Regions from separate parts of the Streptomyces sp. WAC05292 genome, predicted to be linked through region 1. Evidence: riboswitches for the same ligand, from Rfam matches in the RefSeq annotation. Region 1 holds a riboswitch; each other region holds the start of a gene.
The links. Region 1 has a riboswitch for cobalamin ahead of EF903_RS10940 (energy-coupling factor ABC transporter permease). Riboswitches for the same ligand answer to the same signal wherever they lie in the genome.
Positions count from the first base shown of each region.

Region 1 (11,175 bases):
GTCTCCCCGGACGGCAAGACCTTCTACGTCGCCGACATGATGGCGCACGGCATGTGGGTGCTCAGCGGGGACCGGTTCGAGACGCCGAAGCTGCTGCCCACCGGGAAGGGCTGCCACGGGCTGTACGTCAGCCGCGACTCCCGGGAGATGTACGTCTCCAACCGCGGCGAGGGCTCCGTGTCCGTCTTCGACTTCAAGCAGAACAAGCTCACGAAGAAGTGGGAGCTGCCGGACGGCGGCAGCCCCGACATGGGCGGCGTCAGCGCCGACGGCAAGGTGCTGTGGCTGTCCGGCCGCTACGACAACGAGGTCTATGCGATCGACACGGTGACGGGCAAGCAGCTCGCCCGGGTCCCCGTCGGCGGAGGCCCGCACGGCCTGGCCGTCTACCCCCAGCCGGGCCGCTACTCCCTCGGCCACACCGGCATCTTCCGCTAGCCGGGCATCGGGAGGCGCCCCGGCCCGGGGCGCCTCCCCGGGGATCACCAGGCGACCGGCAGCCGCTCCGGCAGGCGCTTGATGAAACCGGTGCGCCACACCAGGTTCTCCGCGGGCACGGCGAGCCGCAGCCCGGGCATCCGCTCCACCAGCACCTCCAGGGCGATCATCGCGTGCACCCGGCCCAGCGCGGAGGCCGGGCAGAAGTGCCGGCCCGCGCCGAACGCGAGGTGGGCGTTGCGGCTCTCGCGCTCCAGGTCGAGCTCCCCCGGCCGGTCGAAGGCCTCCGGGTCGAAGTTGGCCCCTTCGAGGAGGACGAGGACGAGCTCGCCCTCCCTGACGAGGACGTCGCCGACCCGGACGTCGGCGCGCGCGATGCGCGGCAGGCCGTCGCCGACGGAGAGGTTCCAGCGCAGCAGCTCGTCGACGGCCGCCCCCATGCGCTCGGGGTGTCCGCGCAGCCACCCGATGAGGTCAGGCCGCCCGAGCAGCGCCAGCACGGCGAGGACGAGGAACGCGGACGTGGACACCGCGCCGGCGCCGAAGAGGGACACGGCCACGGTCGCGAACATCTCGTCGGTGAGGTGCGCCGACTCCGGATCTGCCTCCCTCAGCTCCGCGAACCGGCCGAGGAGCCCCGTACGCTCCTCGGCGGGTAGCGCCGCCTGCTCCCGCAGCCGGTCGGCGAAGTAGCCGACGTCCTTGTACCAGTTGAGGGCGGAGCCGGCGAACGGCTCGCGCGCGGTCATGAAAGCGACGTCCAGCCCGGACATCAGGCGCCTCCAGTCGCCGGACGGCACGCCCAGGACCCGGCAGTGCATGGCCGCCGAGAAGGGGTCGGCGAAGGCGGCCCGCAGGTCGGCGGGCGCCCCCTCGGCGGCCATCGTGTCGAGGAGGGCGTGGGCCGTGGCCCGCAGCGCCTCCTGCAGGCCCGCCTGGCGCGGGTTCAGCGACTTCATCACCGCGGTCCGCAGGCCCGCACTGTTGATGCCGCCCATGGTGTCGACGACCTCGGGCGGGATCGTCAGCGCGTACTGCCGCGGGACGCCCTCGTTCGCCGTGTCCCTCAGGCTGAACCGGTCGTCCTCCAGCACCTGCCTGGCCAGCGCGTAGCTGCTCACCAGCCAGGCCTCGTCGCCCGTCAGGGTGCGGACCCTGGCGACGGGGGCCTCCTTGCGCAGCCGGGCGCACTCCTCGGGGAGGACGTCGCCGCGGCGCGACAGCGGGAAGTCGAGGAGGGGGGCGGCCTGCCGCCGGACCGTGTCAGGCTGCTCGGCGCTCATCGGCGCTCCCTTCGGTCGCCGCGCGGTGCGCTGCCTCCGGCCGGACGACGGCGCAGCCCTGGTTGTGGGTCGCGCGCAGACCCCCGCCGCGGGCGAAGAGGAGGTCGGTCAGCGGCATCCTCACGTGGTACGCCGCCACCGACGAGGGCACGTCCAGAATGCTCGGGGTGTCCAGGAAGAACGGCAGTTCGGCTGCGAGGTAGTCGAAACAGGCCTGCAACTGGGCGTCCGTCATGGATTCGCCTGCCGGCAGCTTGGGGCCGACGAAGTGCGCGGCCATCTCCTGACAACCCTTGCGGAATTCGCCATCGGTCTCCAGGAAATGCAGGACGCGCCGGTGCAGGAGTTGGTAAACGGGGTTCGATTGGAAGTCGGACAGTGCGCCCACCCGTATCCCGGGATGCTCCGGACCGGATTCCGCCACGCCTTTCAGAATCCGTCGGCGGACGGCTTTGATCTCCTTCGAAGCCCGCCTGACGGCGTGTTCGCGGCTGTATCCGAACGCCGCGAACATGCGGTCCACATGCAGGTCCGCATAGACGAAGTCGACCTGGGCGAAACGGGACGAGGCCCAGCGGGCCAGGCTTCCGATGCGCTCGGAGCTGAAGTAGCCGTTTCCGGGGCTGACCCCGATGAGCACATGGTCGCCGTCCTCCCAGATGTGCCGGCAGGCGCGGGTGAAGGGGAGGACTTCGAAGGATGATTCGGCTGTGATCGCCACCTGTGATCACCTTTGTTTGCCGCATGTCCCTGGGAGCCCTGCGCTCCTGGTGTGGCGGCAATGCCGGTACGTTATGCGGTGACCCCGGAACGTGACAAGCCCGAGTCCGCTCTTCTGGCCGGAACCGCGCATTCCGGGTTACGGGGCGGTAATTGAATTTCTTTCTGCCGGGCGAACGGGACCCGGAGTCCGCAGCCGCCCGGGCTGGCGCTACCCTGAGCCGGTCAATCAGCACCGAGAAGGGGTGGATCCCAAGTGGCGGACATCGAGAGCGCGCGGGCGACGTTCGGCAGGTTCGACGCGGACGGCGACGGCTTCGTGACGGCCGACGAGTTCCGTCAGGCCATGGCCCAGATGGGCGACCCGTTCGTGACGGGCCCGGTCGCGGACGCCGTGATCGCCGCCCGGGACACCGACGCCGACGGCCTGATGAGCTTCGACGAGTTCTGGGCGTCCCTGAACAAGTGAGCCGTGCGCCGTGCCCCCGCCCGCCCGAGCCGGGCAGGCGGGGGCACGGCCGCATGCGCGCCCGTCAGGACGCGCCCGCCCCGCCCGCGGGATCCGGCCCGGCGTCCGGGCGGTCCGCCATGCCGCCGACCTCCTCCAGGGCCTCCTCCAGCCAGCGCAGCCAGAACGTCTCCAGCCCGATGCCGCCGTGCAGCACGAGCCGGCGCAGCCGGTCCTCGTCGGAGTCCCGGCCGGGCGGGAAGTCCCGCTCCTCGATGGCCTCGTAGAGCGCCAGCTGCCGGCGGTGCAGCTCCAGGTGCCGCCGCAGCTCGGCCAGGAGGCCGCCCGTCCCCACCACGGCCGCGGCGCGGACGCGCAGCAGCAGCGGGTCCCGGATGGCCTTCGGGTCCTGGCTGCCGCCCACCCAGCGCGCCAGCTCCTCGCTGCCGGCGGGCAGGACCTCGTACGCCTTCCGCTGCCCCCGCACCGGCCCGTCGCCGGGCAGCGCCCGGATGAGCCCGGCCTCCTCCAGCCGGCCGAGCTCCCGGTAGATCTGCTGGTGCGTCGCCGACCAGAAGTACCCGATCGACCGGTCGAACCGGCGGGTCAGCTCCAGCCCCGACGAGGGCTTCTCCAGCAGGGCGGTGAGGATGGCGTGCGGCAGGGACATGCCGCCATCCTAGGGAGGCCGGACGGCGGGCAGCGGGGAGCGGCCGCCCGGCACCCTCCGGCGGCGGGGGTCAGTGCCAGGAGACCAGCGCCTCCGGCGACTTCGGGCCCGCGGCGCCCGCCGCCAGCAGACCGCGGGAGCGCAGGAACACCGCCACCGCCGGCGACCAGGCCTGCCGCAGCCCCGCCCCCGCCAGCAGCTCCGGGTCCGAGAGGAGCCCCGCCGCCGGGCCGAAGCGGATCCCCTGCGGGGTGAGCACCGCCGCATCGTCCGCCCAGCGCACCGCGAGGTCGACGTCGTGCGTGGCCATCACCACCGTCGTCCCCGCGGCGCGCAGGCCCGCCAGGGCGTCCAGCAGCCGCTCCTGCCCCTCCGGGTCCAGGCCGGCCGTCGGCTCGTCCAGGATCAGCACCCGGGGGGCCATCGCGACCGCCCCGGCGATCGCCGCCCTCTTGCGCTGCCCGTACGACAGCAGGTGCGTCGGCCGGTCCCGCAGCGCGGTGATCCCGAGGGCGGACAGCGCCTCGCCGACCCGGGCCCGCACCTCGGCGGCCGGCAGGCCCAGGTTCATCGGGCCGAAGGAGACGTCCTGTTCCACGGAGGCCGCGAACAGCTGGTCGTCCGGGTCCTGGACGACCAGCTGGACCGCCTTGCGCAGCCGGGTCAGGCCCGACCGGTCGTACGCCACCGGCGTCCCGTCCAGCAGGAGTTCCCCGGAGACCGGCCGCAGCCCGCCGCTGAGCAGCCGCATCAGCGTGGTCTTGCCGCTGCCGTTGCGGCCCAGGAGGACCAGCGCCCGGCCTTCGGCGATGGAGAAGTCCACGCCGTCCAGCACCGCCGGGCCGTCCTCGTAGGCGTAGCCCGCTCCGGCCAGTTCCACCAACGGGTTCACGAGCACAGCCCCTCCAGGGTGTAGGTCAGCGCGACGAGGCCCGCGATGAGGGCCGCCGACGCCGCGAGGAAGCGCCGGGACAGGGCGGCCTCGGGAACGAGCACGCGCAGCGCCCCGTCGTACCCGCGCCCGGCGAGGCCGGACTGGAGCCGCGCCGCCCGGTCGAAGGCCCGGACGAAGGAGGTCGCGGCGAGCCCGGCCAGCGACCGCCACACCGCGGCCCGGTCCGCGTGCCCCAGCCGGGCCGCCTGGGCCCGCCTGACCTGCGCCAGCGAGTCCAGCAGCAGGAACCCGATGCGGTACATCACGAGCGCCACGTCCACGACGGGCGCCGGCACCCCGGCCCGGACCAGCCGGGGCAGCACGTCCGAGACGGGGGTGGTGAACGCGAACAGCAGGACGCCCAGGGACGCTGCGGACGTGCGCAGCAGCAGTTCGCCCGCGTGCCGCGGCCCGTCCGGGGCGAGCGACACCGGCCCGGCCGCGCCGCCGACCGCGACGAGCAGCGGCAGCGCACCGGTGAAGCAGAACCCCAGCGGTATCCGGAAGGCCCGCCACAGCTGCCGCCCGGCGACCCCCGCCGGCCCGAGCAGGACGGCGAGGGTCGCCGCGGCGACCAGGGGCCCGCCGGGCCAGGGCGGCAGGCACACGGCGGTGACCGTCAGCCCGAGTCCCAGCAGGGCCTTCTCCAGGGGGTGCCGGCCGCGCCAGCGGCTGCCGTGCGCAGCCACGTCGATCGGCAGCACCGGCTAGTCCTCCGCGCGGGCGTCGCCCAGGGTGCCCGGTCCGGCGGCCGCCGCGGCGGCTCCCTGGCGGCGGCCCCTGCGCACCCCGAAGTAGTAGGCGAGGACGCCCGCGCCGAGGGCCGCTTGGAGGGCGAACAGGGCCGACTCGATCTCGCCGGACGGCGGCTCGTACAGCGGGGTGAACCACGGCTCGTAGTCGGGCCTCAGCTCGGTGATCGCCGCTTCGGCCTGGGCGTCGGCGCCGGTGAAGGGCTCCTCCTTGCCCTCGCCGAGGCCCAGGGCGAGGGGGAGCACCGCGAGGGCGGCGACCACGAGCAGCAGCAGGGTGTTGATCTTCGCGTTCCGGCTCATGCCCATCACGCCGCCGCCTTCCGGTCGGTGCGGCCGGTGAGCTTGGCGACGCCCAGCCGGACCAGGTCGGACTTGCTGGACTGCATCAGCAGCCGCATGACCAGGACCGTCAGGAGGCCCTCGCTGACCGCCAGCGGGATCTGGGTGACGGCGAAGATGCCGCCGAACTTCGCGAGGGCGCCGGCGACGCCGCTGCCCGGGTCGGGGAAGGCGAGCGCCAGCTGCACGGAGGTGACGCAGTAGGTGACCAGGTCGGCAAAGAAGGCGCCGAAGAAGACGGACACCATCAGCGGGGCGCCGAAGCGCCGCAGCAGCAGGTAGACCCCGAAGCCCGCCCACGGGCCGGCGATCGCCATGGAGAAGACGTTGGCGCCGAGGGTGGTCAGGCCGCCGTGCGCGAGCAGCAGCGCCTGGAAGAGCAGGGTGATCGTGCCGAGCACCGCCATGATCGGCGGCCGGAACAGGATCGCCCCGAGCCCGGTCCCCGTCGGGTGCGAGCAACTGCCCGTGACGGAGGGGATCTTCAGGGCGGAAAGGACGAAGGTGAAGGCTCCGGAGGCGCCGAGGAGCAGGGTGCTCTCGGGGTTCTCCTTCACCTCGCGGGTGAGTGCGCGGACGCCGTGGACGACGAAGGGAGCGGACGCGGCGCCCCAGGCGGCCGCGTGCAACGGGGGCAGAAACCCCTCGGCTATATGCATGTGTGGGGAGACCTCTCCAGCACCTCGTGGATGGACAACGCGCCCCGGCCGGTCTCCTGGCTCACGGGTGCTGCCGCCCTGGCTCCGCCTTCCCGGGCGGTGCGGATCACCCCGCGCCGCCCAGTGGCTTCCCGCAGGAGTGGAGCCGGACTTCCCGTTCACAGTGGCGAGGGCCGCACCGGTCTTCCACCGGTTTCCCGAACACCAAGGCCCGCTGACCCTAATGGCCCGCACGGACCCGGAACAAGCCGGTGTGTTCGAGCGCACGCCCGCGGCGGATTCCGCTTCCGGGCCGTCCGGCGGCGGACGCGCTCTCCGCGAGGAGGCGGAGCCGTCGTTTCGCCGCGGGTTTCCGCCGCGCCGGCGGCCGCGCGGGCTGCCGGGCGGGATCCCGGCGCGCGACCCGGCGCGATTCCGCCCCTGTGCTTCCACCGGCGTGCGCCCGAGCACCTCGCGGCGCCGCTCAAGCGCTCCGGCGGCATCCCGGCCCGCGGCGGCCGGCGCTCGCCGGGGGACGCCGGCCGCCGCTTCGGCTTCCCGGACCGGAACACCGCCGGCGGCGTCCCGGCCGGCGCCGGTTCAGTCGCAGCACACGTTCCGGTGCGCGATGTCGATCACGAACCGGTCGGGCGAGCGGAGCGTGAACGTCCTGTAGGAGGGCCTGCTGTCGAAGGCGGCGCCGAAGGTGACGTACCCCTCGAAGTCGCCGGTCATGGCGAGCCCCTTGAGCGCGGGCAGGTCCGTCCTGACGAGCCTGGGTCCGCGGTAGGTTCCTTCGCCGGAGCGCAGGTGCGCCGCGGCGGGGTGCAGCCGGATCTGCAGGAAGTGCTTCCCTGCGAGCGGGACGGGCGCTCCGGAGCCGTCCTGGAAGAGCGCGGGGACGCGGGTGACGTCCGCGTCGGGCACGCGGCCCTTCAGGTCGACGACGATCCGGTCGTACGTGCAGTGCCCGGCCCAGCGGGCGCCCACCACGAGCGGGGTGGCCGGGGCCCGGCCGGCGGGGGCCGCGGCCGTGGAGGCCGGTGCGGCGAGGGCGATCGCGGCGGTGAGCAGGACTCCGGTGGCCAGGGCCGCGGCCCGCCGGCGGCGGAGGTGTTTCATGGCGTCCCCCCTGTTCTTCGAGAGACGGGGGCAGGTTGTCGCTCCTGAAGACACGCCGTGCGCACACACGGTTGCAGCAAAACATAAAAAAATCGGACAGAAGGGGTGAATCTTTCGAGATCCGCCCCTTCTGTCCGCGCCCGCCCGGCTCAGCCGGCCGGCGTCAGCACTCGATGACGTTGACGGCGAGGCCGCCGCGCGCCGTCTCCTTGTACTTGATCTTCATGTCGGCGCCGGTCTCCTTCATGGTCTTGATGACCTTGTCGAGGGAGACCTTGTGGGAGCCGTCGCCGCGCATCGCCATCTTCGCCGCCGTGACGGCCTTCACGGCCGCCATGCCGTTGCGCTCGATGCACGGGATCTGCACCAGGCCGCCGACCGGGTCGCAGGTCAGGCCCAGGTTGTGCTCCATGCCGATCTCGGCCGCGTTCTCCACCTGCTCCGGAGTGCCGCCCAGGACCTCCGCGAGCGCGCCGGCCGCCATCGAGCAGGCCGAACCCACCTCGCCCTGGCAGCCGACCTCGGCGCCCGAGATCGAGGCGTTCTCCTTGAACAGCATGCCGATCGCGCCCGCGGCGAGCAGGAAGCGGACGACGCCGTCCTCGTCCGCGCCGGGCACGAAGTTCACGTAGTAGTGCAGGACGGCCGGCAGGACGCCCGCCGCGCCGTTCGTGGGGGCCGTCACGACGCGGCCGCCCGCCGCGTTCTCCTCGTTGACCGCCATCGCGTAGATCGTCGTCCACTCGCTGCGGTGCATCATCGGGTCGCCCTCGGTGCGCAGCTGCCGCGCCGTGGCCGCGGCTCGGCGCTTGACGCGCAGACCGCCGGGGAGGATGCCCTCGCGGGACATGCCGCGCGCCACGCAGGCCTGCATGACCCGCCAGATCTCCAGGAGGCCCTCGCGGATCTCCTCCTCCGTGCGCCAGGCCTTCTCGTTCTCCAGCATCAGCGAGGAGATCGACAGGCCGGTCTCCTTCGCGAGGCGCAGCATCTCGTCGCCCGAGCGGAAGGGGTACTTCAGCACGGTGTCGTCGAGCTTGATCCGGTCCTCGCCGACCGCGTCCTCGTCGACCACGAAGCCGCCGCCGACCGAGTAGTACGTCTTCTCCAGCAGCGGCGTGCCGGCGGCGTCGTACGCGAAGAGGGTCATGCCGTTCGCGTGGTACGGCAGGGACCGGCGGCGGTGCAGGACGAGCTGGTTCGGCTCGTCGAAGGCGATCTCGTGGGCGCTCCCTATCTCCGTCCCCAGCAGGCGCAGCCGGCCCGTGCTGCGGATGCGCTCCACCTCGTCGTCGGCGGTCTCGACGTCCACGGTCCGCGGGGAGTGGCCCTCCAGGCCCAGCAGCACCGCCTTGGGCGTGCCGTGGCCGTGGCCGGTCGCGCCGAGCGAGCCGTACAGCTCCGCGCGGACGGAGGCGGTCTGGGCGAGCAGGCCGTCCTTCTTCAGCCGGTTGACGAACATGCGGGCGGCGCGCATCGGGCCCACGGTGTGCGAGCTGGACGGACCGATGCCGATCGAGAAGAGATCGAAGACGGAAATGGCCACGGTGGCGGACTCCAGGGTCACCCCCGCGGTGGCGGGGAGCGAACCGCCGAGTCGCTCTCGCAGCGGGGGCGAGGCGGCCGGCGGAGGGGGCGGACTTTGCAGGGAATGCGGGCAAAGATCGCCTCGTGGGCGCCCTTGCCCGGTTAATCAGCGTACGTCAGTTCGTGAGGCGGCCGGTGACGCCGGCCTGTACGGCGGCTTGCGGGCCGGTGGCGCGCCGCGCCGCCGGCCCCGGCCATGGGAAAGGCCCGGCCCTGTGGGACACAAGGCCGGGCCTTTCGAGCCGCGGCCTTACAGCGACGGGTACAGCGGGTGCTTCGCGGCGAGCGCCGAGACGCGCGCCTTGAGGGCCTCGCCGTCGTAGGACGGCTTCAGGGCCTCGGCGATGATGTCGGCGACCTCGGTGAAGTCCTCGGCGCCGAAACCGCGGGTGGCCAGCGCCGGCGTGCCGATCCGCAGGCCCGAGGTGACCATCGGGGGCCGCGGGTCGTTCGGGATGGCGTTGCGGTTGACGGTGATGCCGATCTCGTGGAGGCGGTCCTCGGCCTGCTGGCCGTCCAGCTCCGAGTTGCGCAGGTCCACCAGGACCAGGTGCACGTCGGTACCGCCGGAGAGGACGTCCACGCCGACGGCCTTCACGTCGTCCTGCACCAGGCGCTCGGCGATGATCTTCGCGCCGGCCAGGGTGCGCTCCTGGCGCTCCTTGAACTCGGGCGAGGCCGCCACCTTGAAGGAGACCGCCTTGGCGGCGATCACGTGCTCCAGCGGGCCGCCCTGCTGGCCGGGGAAGACCGCGGAGTTGATCTTCTTGGCCAGCTCCTGCGTCGACAGGATGACACCGCCGCGCGGACCGCCGAGGGTCTTGTGCGTGGTGGTGGTGACGACGTGGGCGTGCGGCACCGGGTTCGGGTGCAGGCCCGCGGCGACCAGGCCGGCGAAGTGCGCCATGTCGACCATCAGGTACGCGCCGACCTCGTCCGCGATGCGGCGGAAGGCGGCGAAGTCCAGCTGCCGCGGGTATGCGGACCAGCCGGCGACGATCAGCTGCGGCTTGGACTCCTTGGCGAGGCGCTCGACCTCGGCCATGTCGACCTGGCCGTCCTCGCCGACGTGGTACGGGACCACGTTGTAGAGCTTGCCGGAGAAGTTGATCTTCATGCCGTGGGTCAGGTGACCGCCGTGGGCCAGGTTCAGGCCCATGATCGTGTCGCCCGGCTTCAGCAGCGCGAACATCGCGGCGGCGTTCGCCTGCGCACCGGAGTGCGGCTGGACGTTCGCGGCCTCGGCGCCGAAGAGCGCCTTGATCCGGTCGATGGCGATCTGCTCGACGACGTCGACGTGCTCGCAGCCGCCGTAGTAGCGGCGGCCCGGGTAGCCCTCGGCGTACTTGTTGGTCAGGACCGAGCCCTGGGCCTCCATGACGGCGACCGGAGCGAAGTTCTCCGACGCGATCATCTCCAGGGTCGACTGCTGGCGCGCGAGCTCGGCGTCGACGGCTGCGGCGACGTCGGGGTCGAGCTCGTGGAGAGGGGTGTTCAGAACGGACATCTTCGGTCCCTGGTTCAGTTGCCGGAAAGGGTGAGCTGCTCGTACTCGGCGGCGGAGAGCAGGTCCTCCGGCTCCTCCGACACGCGCACCTTGAAGAGCCACCCGCCCTCGAAGGGAGCGCTGTTCACGAGCGCCGGGTCGTCCACGACGTCCTGGTTGGCCTCGACGACCTCGCCCGTGACGGGGGAGTACAGGTCGCTGACGGACTTGGTCGACTCCAGCTCGCCGCAGGTCTCGCCCGCGGTCACGGTGTCGCCGACCTCGGGGAGCTGGGCGTAGACGACGTCACCGAGCGCGTTGGCCGCGAACGCGGTGATGCCGACCGTCGCGACGCCGTCCTCGGCGGCCGACAGCCACTCGTGCTCCTTGCTGTAACGCAGCTGCTGGGGGTTGCTCATGGCCTGATTCTCCTGGATGCGGGGGAGTGCGGACGAACGGTTGTCTTGCCTGTCGAGACGCCTCTGGCCCGGCAGGCGGGGGCGCGCGGGGCGTACCGGCGCGTCCGGGGTCTACTTCTGCCGCTTGTAGAAGGGCAGGGCGACGACCTCGTACGGCTCATGGGTACCGCGGATGTCCACGCCGACGCCGGAGGTGCCCGGCTCGGCGTGTGCCGCGTCGACGTACGCCATGGCGATCGGCTTGCCGAGGGTCGGGGACGGGGCGCCGGAGGTGACCTCGCCGACGACCTGGCCGCCGGCCACGACGGGGAAGCCGGCGCGCGGGACCCGGCGGCC
Region 1 is NZ_RPSE01000068.1:10,509-21,683, reverse strand. It holds partial or broken gene EF903_RS10980 (YncE family protein) at 1-438, shown strand, start outside; gene EF903_RS10975 (cytochrome P450) at 483-1,721, opposite strand; gene EF903_RS10970 (tRNA-dependent cyclodipeptide synthase) at 1,702-2,442, opposite strand; gene EF903_RS10965 (EF-hand domain-containing protein) at 2,698-2,910, shown strand; gene EF903_RS10960 (PadR family transcriptional regulator) at 2,975-3,559, opposite strand; gene EF903_RS10955 (energy-coupling factor ABC transporter ATP-binding protein) at 3,630-4,451, opposite strand; gene cbiQ (cobalt ECF transporter T component CbiQ) at 4,448-5,197, opposite strand; gene EF903_RS10945 (energy-coupling factor ABC transporter substrate-binding protein) at 5,201-5,554, opposite strand; gene EF903_RS10940 (energy-coupling factor ABC transporter permease) at 5,554-6,246, opposite strand; cobalamin riboswitch at 6,275-6,470, opposite strand; gene EF903_RS10935 (hypothetical protein) at 6,826-7,347, opposite strand; gene EF903_RS10930 (L-serine ammonia-lyase) at 7,511-8,893, opposite strand; gene glyA (serine hydroxymethyltransferase) at 9,185-10,441, opposite strand; gene gcvH (glycine cleavage system protein GcvH) at 10,456-10,839, opposite strand; gene gcvT (glycine cleavage system aminomethyltransferase GcvT) at 10,951-11,175, opposite strand, start outside.

Region 2 (4,921 bases), on a different contig from region 1:
TCCCGGCCCTCCCCGCCTTCCCGGCGCCCGACCGAACCCCCGCGGGGACATCCCGCCCACGAGGAAGGAAGACCGTCACGCCATGGCCGACACGGGTGGATTCCAGGACGACGACTTCTGGAGCGAGTTCTACGAGTTCCTGTTCCCTCCGGAGCGCTTCTCCCAGGCCGAGGAGCTGCTGACGACCTCTCCCCTGCTCTCCCTGCCACCGGGCGGCCGGGTCCTCGACCTGTGCTGCGGGCCGGGGGTGTTCACCGTCCCGCTGGCCCGCCTCGGCCACCGCACGACCGGTGTGGACCGCAGTCCGGCCATGCTGGAACGGGCCCGGAAGCTGACCGCGGAGGCGGGCGTGCAAGCGGAGTACGTACGGGCCGACGTGCGGGAGTACACGGACCCGGGCGCCTTCGACACGGTCCTCAACATGTTCACGTCCTTCGGCTACTTCGAGGACCCGGCGGACAACGCGCGGGCGCTGCGCACCATGCACGACTGCCTGCGGCCGGGCGGCAGCCTGCTGCTGGACGTGGCCGGGAAGGAGATCCTGGCCCGCCGGGTGGTGCCGCCCAAGGTGGTCCGGCGCGGCGGCGACCTGCTGGTGCAGACCGACAGCGTGCTGGACGACTGGGCGCGGCTGCGCAGCGACTGGGTGCTGGTGCGGGGCGAGCGGGTGACCCGGGCAAGCCTGGTGTGGTTCGTGTACAGCGCGGTGGAGCTGCGTGCGATGGCCGAGGCGGCGGGGTTCGAACGGGTCGAGGTGTTCGGGGGATTCGACGGCCGTCCGTACGACGAGGCCGCGGACCGGCTCGTCGTACGGGCGCACCGGCCGCACTGACCGGGCGCGGGCGGCCGGGCCCCTGCGGGCGCAGCGGACACGGGAGACGGTCAAGAGGGGCGCACGCCCAAGGCGCGAGCCCCGGTTCGCGCGCCCTTTCACGCCCGAGTGACCGGAATGTAATATTGCCAGGTCATCGCCGCGACGGGAGACAGGAAGCCGGTGCGAGTCCGGCACGGTCCCGCCACTGTGACCGGGGAGCGGACCCCTCACGAGCCACTGCGCGCACGCGTGGGAAGGCGGGGGGAACGCCGATCCGGGAGTCAGGAAACTGGCCTGTCGCGGGCCCGTTCCGAGGAGCGCGGACTCCCCAGGAGGCTCTACGTGTACGTCGGCATGCCCGGCTCCCTGCAGTTCCCCCCGTCCCCCCGCCCGTCGCACCGCCGCGCCCTGCGCGCGGCCGCGGCCGCCGCCCTGGTCTCGGTGCTGGCCGCCGGCTGCGGCGGCGGCACCGATCCGGCCGGGGAGGACGGCAAGCCCGCGGCCGCGCCGGCGGCGGGCTTCCCGCTCACCGTCGACAACTGCGGCACCCGCACCACCTACGACAGGCCGCCCGCCCGGGCGGTCACCATCCACCAGCACCCGGCCGAGCTGATGCTGGCGCTCGGCCTGAAGGACCGCATGGTGGGCACCGCCTTCCCCGACTCGCCGGTCCTCCCGCAGTACGAGCAGGACTTCAAGGCCGTCAGGCAGTTGGCGCAGAAGGAGCCCTCCTTCGAGGCCGTCGTCAACGCCGAGCCCGACTTCGTGTACGGCGGCTACGGCAGCGCGTTCGCCGAGAAGGAGGGCCGCTCCCGCAAGGCGTTCGAGGACGCCGGCATCGACACCTACCTCAACCGCGAGTACTGCGGGAAGAAGCAGGTGTCCATGGAGGACGCCTACGAGGAGATCCGCACCATCGGCGGCATCTTCGGCGTCAAGGACCGGGCCGACGCCCTCGTCGCGGACCTGCGGGCCCGCATCGAGAAGACCGGCAAGGCCGTGGAAGGCGCCCCCGCCGTGCCCGTGTTCGTGTACGACAGCGGCGACAAGGCGGCGTTCACCGCCGGCGGCAAGGGCCTCGGCACCGAGATCATCAAACTGGCCGGCGGGCGCAACGTCTTCGACGACCTCGACGAGGTCTTCGGCGACGTCTCCTGGGAGCAGGTCGTCGAGCGCAGGCCCGAGGTCATCGCCATCTACGACTACGCCGACGCCGGCAGCGTGCAGCAGAAGAAGGACTTCCTGCTCTCCCAGCCGGCCCTCGCAGACGTGCCCGCGATCCGGAACAAGCGCTTCGTGGTGGTGCCGCTGACCGCCACCCTCGTCGGCGTGCGCCCGCCGCACGCGGTCGAGGACCTGGCCCGCGGCCTGCACCCCGAGCGCTTCCGGTGACGGCCGCCGCCGCGGCCCGGCCGCGGGAGGGGTCCCCGCCCGGCCGCGCGGGGGAAGGCGGCGCACCCGCCGGGCGCCCCGGGCGGGCCCGGTTCCCGCTCGTCCTCTCGGGCCTGGCCGCGCTGCTGCTGCTGTCCCTGACCGCGGGGCTCGCCATCGGCTCGGTGCACGTGCCGCCCGGCGAGGTCTGGGGCATCGTCGGCCACGCCCTCGGCGTGGACCGTTCCGAGCCGACGTGGTCGCGGGCCCGCGAGCACATCGTCCTGGACGTGCGCGCGCCGCGCGTCCTGCTCGGCGCCGTCACCGGGGCCGGGCTCGCGGTGGTGGGCGCCGCGCTGCAGGCCCTCGTACGGAACCCGCTCGCCGAGCCGTACCTGCTGGGCGTGTCATCCGGGGCGTCCCTCGGCGCCGTCGCCGTGATCGTCTTCGGCTTCACGCTGTTCGGGGCGGTGTCGCTGTCGGCGGCCGCCTTCGCCGGCGCCCTCGTGACGCTGCTGCTCGTCTACACCACGGCGCGCTCCGGCGGCCGGATCACGCCGCTGCGGCTGGTGCTCTCTGGCGTGGCGTTCGCCTCGGTGCTCACCGCGCTGCTGGACCTGCTGCTGCTGACCGCCGACCGCGGCAACGAGGCCCGCACGGTCCTCGCCTGGACGCTCGGCGGGCTCGGCGGCGTGCAGTGGGGCACCCTGTGGCTGCCCGCCGCCGCCCTGCTGCTCGGCACCGCCGTGCTCCTCGTCCAGGCCAGGCCGCTGAACCTGCTGCTGGCCGGCGAGGAGTCGGCGACCACGATGGGGCTGGACGTGGCCCGCTTCCGGGCCCGCATGTTCGTCCTGCTCTCGCTGGTCACCGGGGTGCTGGTGGCGGCCGCCGGTCCGATCGGGTTCGTCGGGCTGATCCTGCCGCACACGGTGCGGCTGTTCGTCGGCAGCGACCACCGCAGGGTCCTGCCGACGGCGGCGCTGGCCGGGGCTGTGTTCCTGGTGTCGGCGGACATCGCCGCCCGCACCGTCGCCGCACCGATGGAGATCCCCGTCGGCGTGCTGACGGCGCTGTGCGGGGGCCCGTTCTTCCTGTGGCTGATGCGGCGGGACGCCCGCCGCCGGAGCGCCCGGGGGGCGGCGTGAGGGGGACCGACCTGGCCGTCGAGCGGCTCACCCTCACCGCCGGCGCCCACCGGCTGGTGCGGGAGGTGTCCCTGGCGGCCCGGCCCGGAGAGGTCGTCGGGCTGGTCGGGCCGAACGGCAGCGGCAAGTCCAGCCTGCTGCGGGCCGTCTACCGGGTGCTGCGCCCGCGGTCCGGGCAGGTCCTGGTGGACGGGGCCGACGCCTGGGCGCTGCCGCTGCGGGAACTGGCCCGCACCACCGCCGCGGTCGTCCAGGAGCCGGGCGGCGACTTCGACATGACGGTGCGGGAGGTGGTCGCCATGGGCCGCACCCCGCACAAGCGGCTGCTGGACGCGGACACCGCCGAGGACGCCCGCCTGATCGCCCGGTCGCTGGAGGCGGTGGACGCCGCCGGGCTGGCGGAGCGGCCGTTCGAGCAGTTGTCGGGGGGCGAGCGGCAGCGGGTGCTCATCGCCCGGGCGCTGACCCAGCAGCCGTCCCTGCTGGTCCTGGACGAGCCGACCAACCACCTGGACGTCCGGCACCAGTTGGAGGTGCTCGGGCTGCTGCGGCGGCTGCCGGCGACCGTGCTGGTGGCCCTCCACGACCTGAACCTCGCCGCGTACTACTGCGACCGGCTGTACGTCCTGTGCGGCGGCGAGGTGACCGCCTCGGGCGCGCCCGCGGAGGTGCTCACCACGGAGCTTCTGGCCGAGGTGTACGGAGTGGCGGGCGAGGTCGCCGTACATCCGCGGACGGGGGCGCCGCAGGTCACCTTCCTGCCGGCTCAGTCCGGTTCGTGAACGTGCGGCGCCGTCGGCGCGGGCTGCGGCCCGGCCGGCGGCGGGGGCGGGCGGGTCCGCCCGCCGTCGTGGCCCGTGGCCGCGGCGGCGAGGATCCCGGCCGCCGCCGCGGCGGCCACGGCCAGGCCGCCGGCCCGCACCGCCCACCGCGCCGCGGGGCCCTGCCCGGGGCGCCCGGGGCCGGGCGGCGCGAGGCGCTCGCCGCGCCGCGCGGGCCGCAGCAGCCGGACCAGCAGCAGTACGGCGACGGGCAGTTGCAGCAGCCAGAGCCCCGTACGCGGCCACTCCCCGTACCAGACGTTCGTCCCGTACAGCAGGGTGTGCCAGACGCCCAGCGCGTACACGGCGACGGTGAGGCGGTGCAGGCGCCGCCAGGCGGTCGGGCCGAAGCGGTGCCGCACGTAGAAGAGCAGGCCCAGCGGGACGGCGAGGTAGAGCGCGCCCTGCCCGATCGGGATGGCGGTGCGGCCGGTCCCCGAGTCGTACCAGCCGGGGACGAAGGTGTCGGCGAAGGCCGACCACAGGCGGGCCGCCCAGCCGAGCCGGGCCTCGTAGCGGACGAGTTCGGCGGCGAAGAGCAGCGCGTGCGCCGCCATCAGCGCCATGGTGGTGAGGCTGGCCGTCCGGTGCCACCGCTCCAGCGCCCGGCGGGACACGGGCAGCCGGCCCGGTCCGGGTCCGGACAGCAGTAGCCCGAGCATGACCGTGCCCCAGGACCACAGGAGCGCGGACCAGCCGAAGGCCTGGCTGAGCAGGTACATCCAGAAGGTGCCGGGATCGGCCATGAAGGGCATGACGGCGGTGGTGGC
Region 2 is NZ_RPSE01000419.1:385-5,305, reverse strand. It holds gene EF903_RS28260 (class I SAM-dependent methyltransferase) at 83-832, shown strand; cobalamin riboswitch at 946-1,127, shown strand; gene EF903_RS28255 (ABC transporter substrate-binding protein) at 1,169-2,206, shown strand; gene EF903_RS28250 (iron ABC transporter permease) at 2,203-3,330, shown strand; partial or broken gene EF903_RS28245 (ABC transporter ATP-binding protein) at 3,426-4,112, shown strand; gene EF903_RS28240 (ferric reductase-like transmembrane domain-containing protein) at 4,097-4,921, opposite strand, start outside.
Region 2: linked by a shared signal. The riboswitch ahead of EF903_RS28255 (ABC transporter substrate-binding protein) and the one ahead of EF903_RS10940 (energy-coupling factor ABC transporter permease) in region 1 are both predicted to bind cobalamin.

Region 3 (5,660 bases), on a different contig from region 1:
CGCAGACGATGCCGGCGTAGCCGCGGCTGTCGCCGAGGTGTTCGAGCCGGTCGCCCGGCTGTCTGACCGGATACCAGGCCGGCGCGCCGGGCAGTCCGGCCAGCCGCTCCAGGCCCTCGGCGCCCGTGAACACCCCCGGCTCCGCCGGGTAGGCGAGGACGAAGGCGAGCGCGGGGCCCGGCGGCGTCCCGAGGCCGGCGTCCATGAGCCGGGGCCGCCGGCCGAGCGCGGCCTCGACCAGGGCCTCGTACACGTTGACGCCGAGGGCCCGGCACAGCGCCTCGCCGACGAGCGCCCCGCCGATCCGCGGGTTGACCTCCACCACCTCCGGCCCCTCGGCCGTCAGCGCGAACTCCACGTGCGCGAACCGGTCGGTGTAGCCGAGGGCCGACAGCACCTTCCCGAGGAAGCGCTCCAACTCCCGGCTCTGCACGGCCGGGAAGGCGACGGGGAAGGCGGTCACCTCCTCCCGGAAGTGCGGTTCGGGGGACATCAGCCGACTGGAGACGCCCAACAGCCTGGTGCGTCCCGCCCAGGTGAGGGTCTCCGCGCTGTAGACCGGCCCGGGGAAGAACGGCTCGGCGAACAGCCGCCCGGTCAACCGGCGGCCCGCCGCCTCGCGGAGCGCCGCGTCCAGTCCCGTCTCGTCGCGGACCAGCCAGACGTTCTGGCTGCCGGTGCCCGCCGTGTCCTTGAGGACCGCGGGGAGGCCGGTCTCCTTCCGTACGGCCGCGCGCAGCCCTTCCGCGTCGGGGGCCTCGGCGGCGGGCGCCCGCGAGAGCCCCGCCCGGTGCAGCAGGGTGCGTACGCGGGCCTTGTCGCGGGTCAGCCGCAGCACCTCGGGCGGCGCACCCGGCAGGCCGAAGCGGGCCGTCAGCTCGGCGCCGGCCAGGGTCCACGTGTCCGTCGAGCTGATCAGCCCGCGCAGCCCCGGCATCCGGTGGAGCTCCGCGGCCACGGCGGCGGTGTCGAACGTGTCCACGGCGACGACGTCCAGCGCGCCGGGCTCCAACCGGCCCAGTTCGTGGGCGTAGTGGCCGGCGTCCCGGGTGAGCAGCACCAGCCGCTCGCCGAGCGACTCCGCGGCCCGCACCAGGTGCCCGAGGCCGAAGGTGAGCGATTCCAGGCAGGCCACTGTCATGCGGCACGCCCCGTCCGCGCGCCGGGGCGCCCCTGGCGGTCCCACGCCATCGTCGACCAGGGCATGGCCATCTCCTCCGGGGCTCCCACCTCGAACGGCTTGAGGCAGGCGGGGTCGAGCGCCTCGGCGTGCCGGGCGTGGACGCGGTCCACGTACCGGTGCCCGGTGTCGGCCCCGATCACGAGGTGGAGGTCGTCCGGGTGCCGGCGCGCCTCGTGGACGGCGGCCAGGTAGGCGGCGCCGGTGGACAGGCCCGCGAAGACGGCGTGTTCGCGCATCAGCGCCACCGTCCCGGCCATCGCGTGCGTGAAGTCCATCCAGTGCACGGTGTCGTACAGGCGGTGGCGGACGTTGGCGAAGTCGATCGACGAGCCGATCCCCGCGATGATGGCCTCCGGGTCGTGGTGGTCCTGGCTGCCGAAGGTCACGCTGCCGAACGGCTGGACGCCCACCAGCCGCACGGCCGGGTCGCGCCGCCGCAGGTGCTCCACCAGCCCGCCCGTCGAGGCGCCGGACCCGACCCCGCCGACGACGGACAGCCGCCGGCCGGCCGGGAGCGCGTCCGCGACGAGGTCGGCGACCTCCCCGTAGCCCAGGTAGTGGACGTCGTCGTGGTACTGGCGCATCCAGTGGACGTCCGGACGCTCGGCGAGGATCTCCCGGACCCGGCGCACGCGCAGCTCCTGGTCCAGCCTGAGGTCCCGCGAGGGCGCCACCTGCTCGACCGTGGCCCCCAGGATCTCCAACTGGGCCCGGGTGGTGGCGTCCACGGTCGTGGAGGCGACGATGTGGCAGCGCATGCCGTGGCGGTGGCAGGCCAGGGCCAGGGCGTGGGCGTAGATGCCGCTGGAGCTGTCGACGAGGGTCTGCCCCGGGCGCACCCTGCCCTCCTCCAGCAGGCGGGCGACGGCGGCGAGCGCCGAATAGACCTTCATGGACTCGAAGCGGATGAGGACGGCGCCCTCCGTGAGGGCGACGAGGGCGGGGGCTTTGAGAGCGTCCGCGATGTGGGGGTGAATCACCCGTATCCTCCTTGGGCGAAGGCGCACTGGTGTCCGAGGGAGCGGAAGAAGGCGGAGAGTTCCTCCCGGGCGGGGAAGCCGATCCGGCGGGTGAACAGGTAGCCGATCAGCGATCCGGTGTGGGCGACGAAGACGCCGTCCGCGCCGAACTCCTCCCGGTGGGCGAGGACGGCGTCGAAGGAGCGTTTCGGCAGGGCCTCCTGCGACAGGACGGCACTGGTGGTCGACGCCCGGGCCACGGCGGCCGGGTCCCCGGCGGCGAAGCCCTTGAGCAGCTCGTCCAGGGACCGCTCGTACTCCTGCCCGCGCCGCCGGTACTGCCGCAGCAGCAGCGCGGTGACCGCCGAGGTGTCCACGGTGCCCGGCTCCACGGCGTAGGCGGTGTGGAAGCCGATGCCGGTGCCCAGCCTGCGCACCAGCCGGTGGCGTGCGCTCAGGTACAGCGCGAACTCGTCGAGGAAGACGCTGTCCGACCGTTCGATCGCCGACAGGACGCCGGCGGCCGTCCGCGGGTCGAAGGGCATCGAGAACACCCGGCACAGGCAGCGCAGCACGGCCACGATGTCCGCGGTCGAACTCGCCATCCCCACGCCCTCGGGCAGGTCGGAGTGCGCGGTCCAGCGGCCCGCCGGCAGGCGCAGCCCGTACCGCTCGGCGAACAGGAGGGCCGCGCGGGCCGCCTTCGGGCCGAGCTGCGGCGGCCCCGGCGCGGGCTCCGCCCCGGGGGTGAAGCACACGCGGGAGTACCGGCGCACGGGGAACGACACGAGGGCGATGTCCGGGTCGGCGCAGGGGCGCAGCGGCCCCTGCCAGAGCTCGCCGAGCGTCCCGTGGCACGCGCCGGCGAAGGTTCCGTCGGCCCTGGTCAAGAACGGCTCCCTCCTCGTCGCCCGGCCCCGGGGGAGGCGGGCGCGAAGAGGAGGGCCGTGCCGCACCGTGTGCGCAGCCGCCCGTCCGTCCCGCCGACCCGGTCCTCGAGGTCACCGTGAACAGCGCGTGCGTGTGCCGCACGCGCGCAGTGGCAGGTCTTCGGACTCGTGGGCGCGGGCCCGCAGGCCCTCTCCTACCGGCCGCCGCTTCCCGGGCCCCCGAAGGAGCCCAGTGCCGATGACGACTTTCGTTCCCACACACCGCTGCGGGTCAGTCCCGGAATCCCACCGGGTTCCCTCTTGCGACGCGCCACCGCAGCGGTGACGCGAACCGACTGCCCGCCCAGCGTAGGCAGCCGCGCGCTGGCGGCGACAGGGCGCCCGACGCAGGCTGGCGTGATGTACGCCGTTCCCGCGGCGCGCGCCCGGCCGCCCGGGCAGCGGGGCCGGCGCCGCGCCGGGGCCCCGCCCGACGCGCCCGACCAGCACCCCCCGGCCCGCCGGGAGGGCGTCCGCGCGGCCCCGCCGAACGGGGCACCGCGAGGTACGGAAACCGTCCCCGACGGGGGGAGGTTGTCCGGAACGTCCCCGCGGCGCGAGGCAGGACGGCCTCAGCCCCCGACGCGGGCCTGCCGGTCCGCGAAGGAGGCGGGCGTGCCGGCGGCCCCCGGCGCCGTCGGGCGGACCCTGGCCGGCCACCGCTACCAGCGGCCCCCTGATCGCGGCAAGCCGCTGCGCGAAATGCCCGTCCGGCGGCGCGCGATTCGCCCCCTGGCCCCCGGCCCCTCGGACGGCGCGCGCTCCGCGCGAAAAGACGCCCGGAGCGTGTGACCTGTCGGTGTGGCAGCCGCGCCGCGGGCGCCGTGCGCGGTAGGTCTGGGTGTCGCCGCCCGGAGCCGGGCGGCCGCCCGCAGTTCGCAGCAGGAGGCAAGATGGCCAAGGGCACGGTCAAGTGGTTCAGCGCGGAGAAGGGATTCGGGTTCATCGCCCAGGACGGCGGAGGACCGGACGTCTTCGCCCACTACTCGGGGATCTCCGGAAGCGGCTACCGCGAGCTCCTCGAGGGCGAGCAGGTCAGCTTCGACATCACCCAGTCGGACCGGGGCCTGCAGGCGGAGAACATCATCCGCCACTGACGGCCCGCCGGCCGCGGGCACGGGTCGGCCGGCAGACCTTCCTGGTCACAGCACTAGGCGGGTCTTTCCGTGGGTAGGGGCCTGCCGTGGACAGCGAGCACCGTGCCCTGCAAGCGGCCCGCCTCATCGAGGAGATCCTCCAGGCGGCGCACCGCGGCGACGACCGCCGCATCGACACCCTCCTCGCCCGCCTGGCCCAGGTCGGCAAGATCCGGGACCTCTTCGCCCTGCGCGAGCGGCTCTACGGGCTGCGGCCCGCCCTGCCGCCCGCCCGGCCCCCGGCGGCCCGCGGCGCGCTCCCCGCGCGCTGATCCGCCGGGGAGCGGCCGGGCCGGCCGGCGCGCCGGTCAGGGCGCGCAGACCGTGTCGCGGGCGGGCAGCGTGCCGTCCCGCAGGTAGTCGTTCGCCGCCTGCCGGGCGCACGGGCCGTGCGGCGAGCCGAGGACGCCGTGCGTACGGACGGGGACGGTCACCAGGCGCGAGCCGCGCATCCTGCGGTGCATGCCCAGCCCGCCCTCGTACGTGGCACGGGTGTCCCCGGCTGCCTGCAGTTGGAGGGCGGGCACGTCGTTGCCGATCTCCGGGAACCCCTCGCGGGGCCGCTCCCGCCAGAACGCGCACGGCACCGGGCCGTTCACGAGCGGCCCGAACACCGGCTGCGCGGTGCGCGACCGTTCGACGGCGCGCCGGTACCAGTCGGGGTCGCGCGGGGTCGTGACGTCCCCGCAGACGGTCGCCATGGCGGCGGAGAGGTCGACGTCGGCCCCCGTCGCACCCGGGTGCAGCAGGGCCGTCAGCACGGCGCGCAGGTCCTCGGACGCCTCGACCGGCCGCCCGTCGGCGGCGTCGAGGAGCTGCCGCACCGCGGCGGCGTACAACGCGTTGTCGGCCTCGTCCATGCCGTACGCGTGGAGGACGAGCGGCAGCACGTGGTCGTCCACGTGGAACCCGGCGACGGGTATCGGCCGCTCCGCCGCCTTCCGCACGAGGCCCTCGACGGCGGCCCGGACGTCCGCCGCGGTGGAGCCGAGGCCGTGTCCGGGGTTCCGCGCCGCCCATGCGGCGAATTCGTCGAGGGCCCGCTCGCCGGCCGGGCCCATGGACTGCTGCGTCCGCATCCAGTACGCGGCGGGGTCGGGCGCGCTGTCCAGCACCAGCCGGTCGACGCGTCCCGGGAACATCTGCGCGTACACCGCGCCGAGGACGGCGCCGTACGACTGGCCGAAGAACGAAGTCTTCCGCTCGCCCAGCACGCTGCGGACGAGGTCCATGTCCCGGGCGGTGTTGCGGGTCGTCAGGTGCGGCAGCACGTCCGGGTGCTCCCTCCAGCAGGCGTCCGCGTCGGCCTTCGCCATCCGCAGGCTCTCCTCGAAGCCCGCCCGGTCCGCGCCCGCGGACCGCAGCCACGTCCCCCGCTCCAGACCGCAGTCCAGCGGGGTGCTCGCGCCGAGGCCGCGGGTGTCCATTCCGATGACGTCGTACGCGGCCGCGG
Region 3 is NZ_RPSE01000373.1:125-5,784, forward strand. It holds partial or broken gene EF903_RS26990 (ATP-grasp domain-containing protein) at 1-1,141, opposite strand, end outside; gene EF903_RS26995 (cysteine synthase family protein) at 1,138-2,163, opposite strand; gene EF903_RS27000 (hypothetical protein) at 2,160-3,032, opposite strand; cobalamin riboswitch at 3,166-3,365, opposite strand; gene EF903_RS27005 (cold-shock protein) at 3,965-4,168, shown strand; gene EF903_RS27010 (hypothetical protein) at 4,255-4,479, shown strand; gene EF903_RS27015 (alpha/beta fold hydrolase) at 4,516-5,660, opposite strand, start outside.
Region 3: linked by a shared signal. The riboswitch ahead of EF903_RS27000 (hypothetical protein) and the one ahead of EF903_RS10940 (energy-coupling factor ABC transporter permease) in region 1 are both predicted to bind cobalamin.